Regions from separate parts of the Colwellia sp. RE-S-Sl-9 genome, predicted to be linked through region 1. Evidence: riboswitches for the same ligand, from Rfam matches in the RefSeq annotation. Region 1 holds a riboswitch; the other holds the start of a gene.

Region 1 (4,218 bases):
AAGCTTCGTATGCTTGTGGACTTGCGAACCAAGATGTAGCGTTTCCATCGGTAATTGATGATTCAGTTTTTGCAGAATGTGGCTTTCAAGCCTATCCAGGATTAAGACCTAACGCAGCAAGCGGTGCGGATAGACATAGTTATGCCTTTTATGTAGATACAGAAATACAGTTAATGGAAGATTGGAATTTGGGTGCAGCCCTTCGTTATGAAGACTTTTCAGATGCAGGTGATAAATTAATTGGTAAATTATCAACACGTTTTAACATCACTGAAAATTTTGCATTGCGTAGTGTTGTATCAACGGGGTTTAGAGCACCTTCACTTCAACAAAGTGCGTACACGGCTTATACTGCTAATTTAGGTGCTGATGGCGTATTGTTACCGTCGTTTACTGCAACAGCAGGTTCAGATTTTCCATCCGCTTTAGGTGTTGATAGCTTAGGTCTAGAAACCTCGAAAAACTATAGTTTAGGCGCTGTTATCACTTTATTTGATGACATATCTGTAACGATTGATGCTTATCGTGTAGAAATTGACGATAGAATTACATTAGGCAGTTTACTTAATGCTGACGACGTAGCGTTTAATCCAGCAGCGGTTACAGCATTAGAGGCTAGCGGAGCAGTACAGGCTAACTATTTTTCAAACTCGGTTAACTCTATAACAGAGGGTGTTGATGTGATTGTTTCATACAATACTGACTTACTTTCTGGTGACTTTGGGGTAACTTTTGCAGGTAACATTAACGAAACGGAAATTGACAGTGTTAATACCCAAAACGGTATTCCTGAATCGGTAGCGTTAGACAACTTACAACGTAGTTTTTTAACTAACGGACAACCTAAAAAACGTGCAACCTTAACCTTTGATTACGCGCAAGATGCTTGGACAACCGTTGTAAGAGCGAATTACTTCGGTGAAACGGATGTAACTTACTTTGGTAATGATCATATTAACTTAGGCAGTGGGTTTAAGCCAACGAGTACCGTTGAGTCAGCCGTGTTGATTGATGTGAATCTTGATTGTCAAATTAATGAGACCTTTACTGCTTCTATTGGTATTAACAATATATTTAATAAAACACCTGATGAGTTAGGGCAAGATGAAGTGCTTGATGCTATTACTAATGGTGCGTTTAAATATCCAGTTAGAGCTTTACCATACGGCTTTGATGGCATGACTTATTACGCACGTTTGAACTTTAGGTTTTAATAGTTTTAGTTTTTTAGCGAGTAATTGCTATGTAAAATAATGGTTAAACGCTCAAGCATATAATATATGTTTGAGCGTTTTTTTATTATTATTTTTACATTAATACCGTTTAAATTCTTAAAATAAATCAATGCAGTAAGAATATTGAGTATCTGTAGTAGGCATGCGAGTCAACATATCTTTATAGTCTTATGCCCTATAATACTGGCCTAGAATAAAATAAACCTTGCTATTTTTTTCTATAAACCGATAATCTCGTCCGTAATTATAGCCAAAACATTGCAATACACATATTGCAATGTTTTGGCTATATATCATGTATTTTTCATATTTATTTCATTCAATTTTATCATTAAGCTTTGGCTTAGAAAGAAGAAATAAAACTGGGAATGTGGTGAAAATCCACAACTGTACCCGCAACTGTAAACAGAGCGACATACATACTATTTAGTAATACCACTGAGTTAACTTACTTGGGAAGGTGTATGTTGAGATGCTGTAAGTCAGGATATCAGGTGAAAATACATGAATTTTAAGGTCGAGCGGGTCTACTCGAACAATTCATATTTTTATCTGTTTTACTGAACAGATGAATGTGTTCTGCTTCCCCTCTTGTACCTATGTTTAATGATCATTTTAACTTATTGATACATTTTATAAGGAGACAGTATGGGGCAAGTACATTTAATTTTAGGCGGTGCGCGATCGGGCAAAAGCTCGCTTGCAGAGCAGTGCGCCAAAAAAATAAACCTACCTGTTACCTATATAGCTACTGCTCAAGCACTTGATAAAGAGATGGAAAACCGTATTGTACTTCATCAGAAGGACAGACCCACACAATGGAAAACGGTAGAATCACCTCTCTTATTAGCTGCTACGATTGACTCTCTTATTGAACTTATAACAAGTAATACTTCAAATAAGGGCCAATGTATTCTAATTGATTGCCTTACCTTGTGGGTTACTAATTGTTTATGTAATCACGATTTAGCGTATTTCCAACACGAAAAACAGCAATTATTAGCCAGCTTAATTAACAGTCAAAAATATAAAAATCTGCATATTATTTTAGTCAGTAACGAAGTAGGACACGGTATCGTTCCTATGGGCGATTTATCACGTGAATTTGTAGATCAATCAGGCTGGCTACATCAAGCTATTGCTGAAATAGCCAATAAAGTCGACTTTGTTATGGCGGGCCTTCCTTTAACCTTAAAGGGAGATAAGTAATGAAAACCATCATGATACAAGGCACAACGTCTGACGCAGGTAAAAGTACGTTAGTGGCGGGTTTGTGTAGAGCTTTAGTAAATCAAGGAATTAAAGTTGCACCATTTAAGCCACAAAATATGGCGTTAAATAGTGCGGTAACTAAAGACGGTGGCGAAATTGGTCGTGCCCAAGCATTACAAGCAATAGCAGCCAAAGTAGAAGCGCGTATAGATTTTAACCCTATTTTATTAAAGCCCAATAGCGATACTGGCGCCCAAGTTATTGTTCACGGCAAAGCTATTTCTAATATGGAAGCGGGTAAGTACCACGACTATAAAAAAGTAGCCATGCAAGCTGTGCTTAAATCGCACCAACGCCTTGCTAACGAGTACGATGTATTAGTGGTAGAAGGCGCAGGCAGCCCCGCAGAAATTAATTTACGCGCTCATGATTTAGCCAATATGGGATACGCTGAAGCGGTAGACTGTCCCGTAATTATTGTGGCAGATATTGATAAAGGCGGTGTTTTTGCACATCTTGTAGGAACGCTTGAATTATTGTCTGAATCGGAACAAAACAGAGTTAAAGGTTTTATTATCAACCGTTTTAGAGGTGATATTAAACTGCTTGAGTCAGGCTTAACCTGGTTAGAAGAACGCACAGGTAAACCTGTTTTAGGTGTTATGCCTTACTTACATGATTTAGCGTTAGACGCTGAAGATGCCGTTGCATTAAACAATAAAGTTAGCCAAGCCAAAGTTAAGATATTTGTTCCGCTACTACCTCATATGAGTAATCATACCGACTTTGATCCGTTACGCTTACAGCCTAATATTGATCTGCAATACATAAAAATAGGGCAGTCGTTACAAGGTGCTGACTTGATCATTATTCCGGGCAGCAAAAACGTGACTTCAGATCTTCAATTTTTAAAAGAACAAGGTTGGCAGCAAGAAATTAATCAACATTTGCGTTACGGCGGTAAAGTGATGGGGATTTGTGGCGGCTTTCAAATGCTAGGGAAAACGATATTTGATCCCCTACATATAGAATCTCATGTTGAAGAAATAACAGGACTGGGCTTACTTGATTTTACGACCACACTGACTCAAGAAAAAACCTTAACGCAAGTATCTGCTGTGATGAAATTAAATGATGAATCTTGCACATTGCAAGGCTACGAGATCCATTGTGGTGTTTCGACTGGCGAAGCATTAAGTCATCCTCTTTTGCATATTATGCATAACGATAACGCTATCGCAGATGGCTGTATTTCTGAAGACAATCAGATTATAGCCACTTACCTACATGGATTTTTTGATTGCCCAGAACCTACCCAGAAAGTTTTAGACTGGTTAGGGATCACAACTTTAGATCAACCTGTTATTGATATTAACCAACACAGAGAAGTGCAATTAGAGCGCTTAGCCGATGTTTGTGTGGATCACTTAGCACTAGAAAAAATTCAAAAAATTATCGAAGAAGGTGTTAATACTCCAGCTATTTTATAGTTTTTACGTATAAATAAAACTTAACTCTTTACTCATAACACGACAGTACTTACTGCTTATTTAAGTAGTAAGTACTGTTTACCATAATAAATTTAAGGAAAGAGGATGAAAATTCCTCGCTGCCCCCGCAACGGTAAATACATAAAAAATGTATGAGCCCGACCGCTTAAATTTATTTAATAAAGTCGTGAAACACGGCTGCCAAATGATGCGGAGGGCATCATTAACGAGGTAAAACATGAAAGCACTACAAACACATAAAGTTAAACAAACAAACACAT
Region 2 (4,218 bases), 1.6 Mb from region 1:
ACTAAAGCGGGAAAGTTAAAGGTAAAAGTGGCCACTGATACCTTAGTGAATATGGAACAAACACTCCCGCAATATTTAGGTGTAGTTGAAAGCAAAGAAGTAGCTGAGTTATTAAATATTTCTGAAACGTTATTTGCTACGACTAATCTACCTTGTGAAATTATTTCAACGGGCTTAGCTGATGTAATAATACCTGTACCCTTTGGAACTTTAGATTCAATAGTGCCTGATTTAGATAAAATATCGCGTTTTAGTGAAAAATATAATGCGATTGGCATTCACCTGTTTGAGTTATCTCCAGCCCAAAAAAATATCTCAGAAAGTAATTCAAATAGTTTAACAGCCAGCTGTCGAAACTTTGCACCTTTATTTGGTATTCCTGAAGAGTCTGCTACGGGTAGCGCTTGTGGTGCTCTCGCCTGTTATTTAGATAAGTATAAGGTTATAGATGGCCAACACTACACGTTTGAGCAAGGTAGAATAATGGAGTCGCCTTCTTTACTGAAAGCTTCAATCTTTAAACGTGATAGTATAATTACGAAAGTAGAAGTGAGTGGTTTTGCTTATTTATTTGATTGTAAAAAGATAAAATACCCTAGGATCTGTTGATCTATCAAGATTGTTTTTTCAGCCCCCTGAAAGATCAACAAACCTAGTTAAAAGCATAATTAAAATGATGATATAAAGCTTTTTATACGTTTGGCATTAGCTCCAAGATCTGTTCCACCAATACGAGAAATGGATCGTAGATCTATCTTACTTCCTGTATCCGTTGCTTGAATACGAATAGCTACATCGTCTTTAAAACCCCAGAGTAAACTGGTATCAACTGCTTCAATCATTCCTTGCTTAATATCTTTAGCAACAATTTCCCAGCCTAATTTTATCGCCGTATCAATAGCTTTATTAAACGCTTGCTCTGTGTTCAAGATGCTTACAATGGGTTGTAGTTCTGGATAAACTTTTTGTTGTAACGGAGCTAATTTTTCGCTGTCGTATTCTAGTGGATTAGTTCCTTCGCCACGCAAGGCTAAAATGGCTTTAAATTGAGGTAAATTAACCGTGTCAGTACTTACCTGATGTAAAAAAGGTAAAGACTTAGCTTTAGCCGCTTGCATTGATAAACCAACAGCCGGTATAGCTAATAAAATAGCGACTATAGCACTACTTTTAAGCACACGTTGTTGCTTTGTAAAAAACGCAAATAAACCAATTACTATCGCTATTACCAGCACAACAATACTAGCATACCCTGTAAATTGAATGATTTTAAAAGACGTTCCCATGCCCCATAATTGCAAACGATAAGCAATAACGGCAAGAGGAAAACCCAGTAACAAAGGAATAGTTAAAAACTTACAAATAGTTATAATTTTTTTAATGAACATCATGTTGCCTTAAGATCGGTATTAATAGAAGCCCATATATTTAGCAGGCATGTGGATAATTGTACTACGAAGTATATCTAGACCTTAGAATGGCTTACATTATTTCATTGCTCAACTTCGGTTTCAAAAGTGAAAAAATAATATCCACTTAATATTCAAAGCTGTGTTCAAGTACGCTGTAGCGTTGATCATTTATTGATTTTAGGTATGAAATTTTAGCTTAGCTCACTTTTATCAATGTATTTAGTTCTAACGGTTAAATCGTTTTCTTTTCTAACTTGACTAAAGACGGCCATTAAATCTTTTATGCGATTATCTAAATCTTTAATCACGACGTAGCTTATAACTATAACTAAAAAACTTATAATAAAAATAACATCAGCGCTTAACATTAACGAGCTATTCGCTGAATTTTTAATATATCAGTTAGTTTCATTACTGATATATTTAGTTTGTTTTCAACTTGTTTAACTGCTTTATTCTATCTGTTGCTTGTTCGAACCAGTAGCTTGCATCAATACCAAATTTCCCCGTTGCTGACTTTTCCATTGCAACTTTTCGTAGTTTTTCAACTTCAAGTACAGCAGGTTGTTGCATAGCATTGGTAAATATTGATAAAACAAATACTGTTATTTAATTAAAAAATAACTGTGGTAAGATGTCGGCGCTTTTAAGGTGTTTTTTACTCTTATTTATTAGAGGAAAAACTTAAAGGGGAATATGGTGCAAGACATGGTTAGTTTTATTAACAACCACTTAATTCCATAACTGTTCCCGCAACTGTAAAGAGAGTTTAGTGACGGTTAAAATAACATCACTAAACACTTAAGTCAGAACACCTGCCTTAATCGCCTTTAGTGAACGTGCGGGTAACGCGAAAAACTAAGAATATCTCTCATATAATTATGAGTGACTTCTTATGATGTGTCCTTGTATTTCCTAAAATTGTATTCGCTATGTTTTATTCGCTATTATGGTTAAGGCACATATGTCACCCTTTGTTCTACAAGCAAATAATGTTACTTGGTCTGCAAACCCAAAAAAGGTTATTCAAGGTATTCACCTACAAATAAAAGCAAGTGAAACCGTTGCTATCGTTGGCCCCAATGGCGCAGGAAAAACCTCTCTTCTTAAATGTTTATACGGCGAATATTCAGATTATTCTGGTAATATTTATTTGCATGGCAAGCCCCTTAAAAACCTTAATAATAAAGATATAGCCAAAAAAGTCGCTGTGGTTAGCCAACATTCAGAGTCTGCATTCAACTTAACTGTTTTAGATATTGTAGGTATGGGGCTTATCCCTCATAAAGGATTGTTTGACATAAATACAGATGCCGACAAACACAATATTGAACAAGCGTTAATCAAGGTTGATCTGATAAAAAAACAGCATCAATTATTTAGTACTTTATCAGGCGGTGAGCAGCAGCGAGTATTAATTGCTAGAGCTATTGTACAAGCGCCTGATATTTTGATTATGGATGAACCTACGAATCATCTTGATATGTACTATCAGCATCAAATATTAATGTTAGCCAAGTCCCTCAACATAACCTTATTGATCACTATTCATGATCTTAATTTAGCCGCCCAATATTGCGATAGAGTGCTCATGTTAAACAACGGTCAACTTGTAGCAGATGACACACCTGAAAGTGTATTTACCGCCGAAAACTTAACTGATGTATTTAAACTAGAATGCGCTATTGATAAAAACCCTTTCACTCAAAAAACAAGAATTACCTTTGCTGGTATAAACAACCAAGTAAATGACGAATCAAAGTGGCTACAATCATGAAAAATCACTTATTAACAAAAAAGCTACCGTACAAATATTCGCTCTTGTTAATTGTTAGCCTCGTTGTTATCACGTTATTGTCTTCTATTGGGTTTGGTGTTGTTGAATTAAACCATAAAGCAGTATGGCAATGTGTAACTCAAGGGTGTGAAAAAGGTATTTACGATACCATTTTATGGGAAATACGCTTTCCGAGGGTATTGCTTGGTTTTATCGCGGGCTTTGGTTTAGCTTTAGCAGGCGCTTTAATGCAAAACGTGACACGTAACCCACTTGCCGACCCGTATTTATTTGGTATTGTTTCTGGAGCAGGCTTAGGGGCAACTTTAACTCAGTTTTTACCGGTATCAATGCAGCTTGTTTCGTTACCTTTTGCCTCTTTTTTAGGGTCTTTATTAGCGGTTGGACTTATTTTAATTGTGATATATCAAAATAATTGGCGTCGCATTGAGCACTTACTGTTAGCAGGCGTAGCGGTTTCCTTCTTATTAAGTTCTTTAACCACCTTTATTCTTTACAGCGGTGATGCTTTTTCAAGTAACCGCGTTATTTTTTGGCTCATGGGCAGTTTAGCCAGAGCAGACACCAACGCTCTACTGTTGATATCCCCCGTAATTATTATTGCTACGCTTATTGCACTTTTATTAGGACGCCAGCTTGATGCGCTATTACTCAGTGACGACAGCGCTCGCACCTTAGGAGTAAAAGTTGAACGCTTGCGTGTTATTACCCTTATTTTATGTGCTGCAATAACAGCCGTTATTGTGTCTTATTGTGGCGGCATTAGCTTTATTGGTTTGATGATCCCACATATTGTTAGGCCTTTTGTGGGCATTACCAGCGCTAAATTATTTATAGCCGTAGGCTTAGTTGGTGGCTGTTTTTTAGTGTGGGTAGATGTTGTTGCGCGTACGGCATTAGGCGGACAAGAAATACCAATAGGTGTTATTACTTCAGCGATGGGCAGTTTGTTTTTCTTAGCCCTATTACGAAAAATGTAAGCGAGATTTTTTATGGAAATAAAAGCGT

Evidence for each region. Region 1 has a riboswitch for cobalamin ahead of cobU (bifunctional adenosylcobinamide kinase/adenosylcobinamide-phosphate guanylyltransferase). Riboswitches for the same ligand answer to the same signal wherever they lie in the genome.
Region 2: another riboswitch for cobalamin. It lies ahead of ACM9HF_RS09645 (ABC transporter ATP-binding protein); the one in region 1 lies ahead of cobU (bifunctional adenosylcobinamide kinase/adenosylcobinamide-phosphate guanylyltransferase).

Annotation. Positions count from the first base shown of each region.
Region 1 is NZ_CP182631.1:3,815,941-3,820,158, forward strand. It holds gene ACM9HF_RS16560 (TonB-dependent receptor plug domain-containing protein) at 1-1,214, shown strand, start outside; cobalamin riboswitch at 1,553-1,748, shown strand; gene cobU (bifunctional adenosylcobinamide kinase/adenosylcobinamide-phosphate guanylyltransferase) at 1,884-2,444, shown strand; gene ACM9HF_RS16570 (cobyric acid synthase) at 2,444-3,937, shown strand; cobalamin riboswitch at 3,993-4,121, shown strand; gene ACM9HF_RS16575 (TonB-dependent receptor domain-containing protein) at 4,176-4,218, shown strand, end outside.
Region 2 is NZ_CP182631.1:2,251,709-2,255,926, forward strand. It holds gene ACM9HF_RS09630 (PhzF family phenazine biosynthesis protein) at 1-609, shown strand, start outside; gene ACM9HF_RS09635 (DUF1499 domain-containing protein) at 669-1,391, opposite strand; gene ACM9HF_RS09640 (nitrate- and nitrite sensing domain-containing protein) at 1,836-2,021, opposite strand; cobalamin riboswitch at 2,045-2,249, shown strand; gene ACM9HF_RS09645 (ABC transporter ATP-binding protein) at 2,377-3,189, shown strand; gene ACM9HF_RS09650 (FecCD family ABC transporter permease) at 3,186-4,190, shown strand; gene cobT (nicotinate-nucleotide--dimethylbenzimidazole phosphoribosyltransferase) at 4,203-4,218, shown strand, end outside.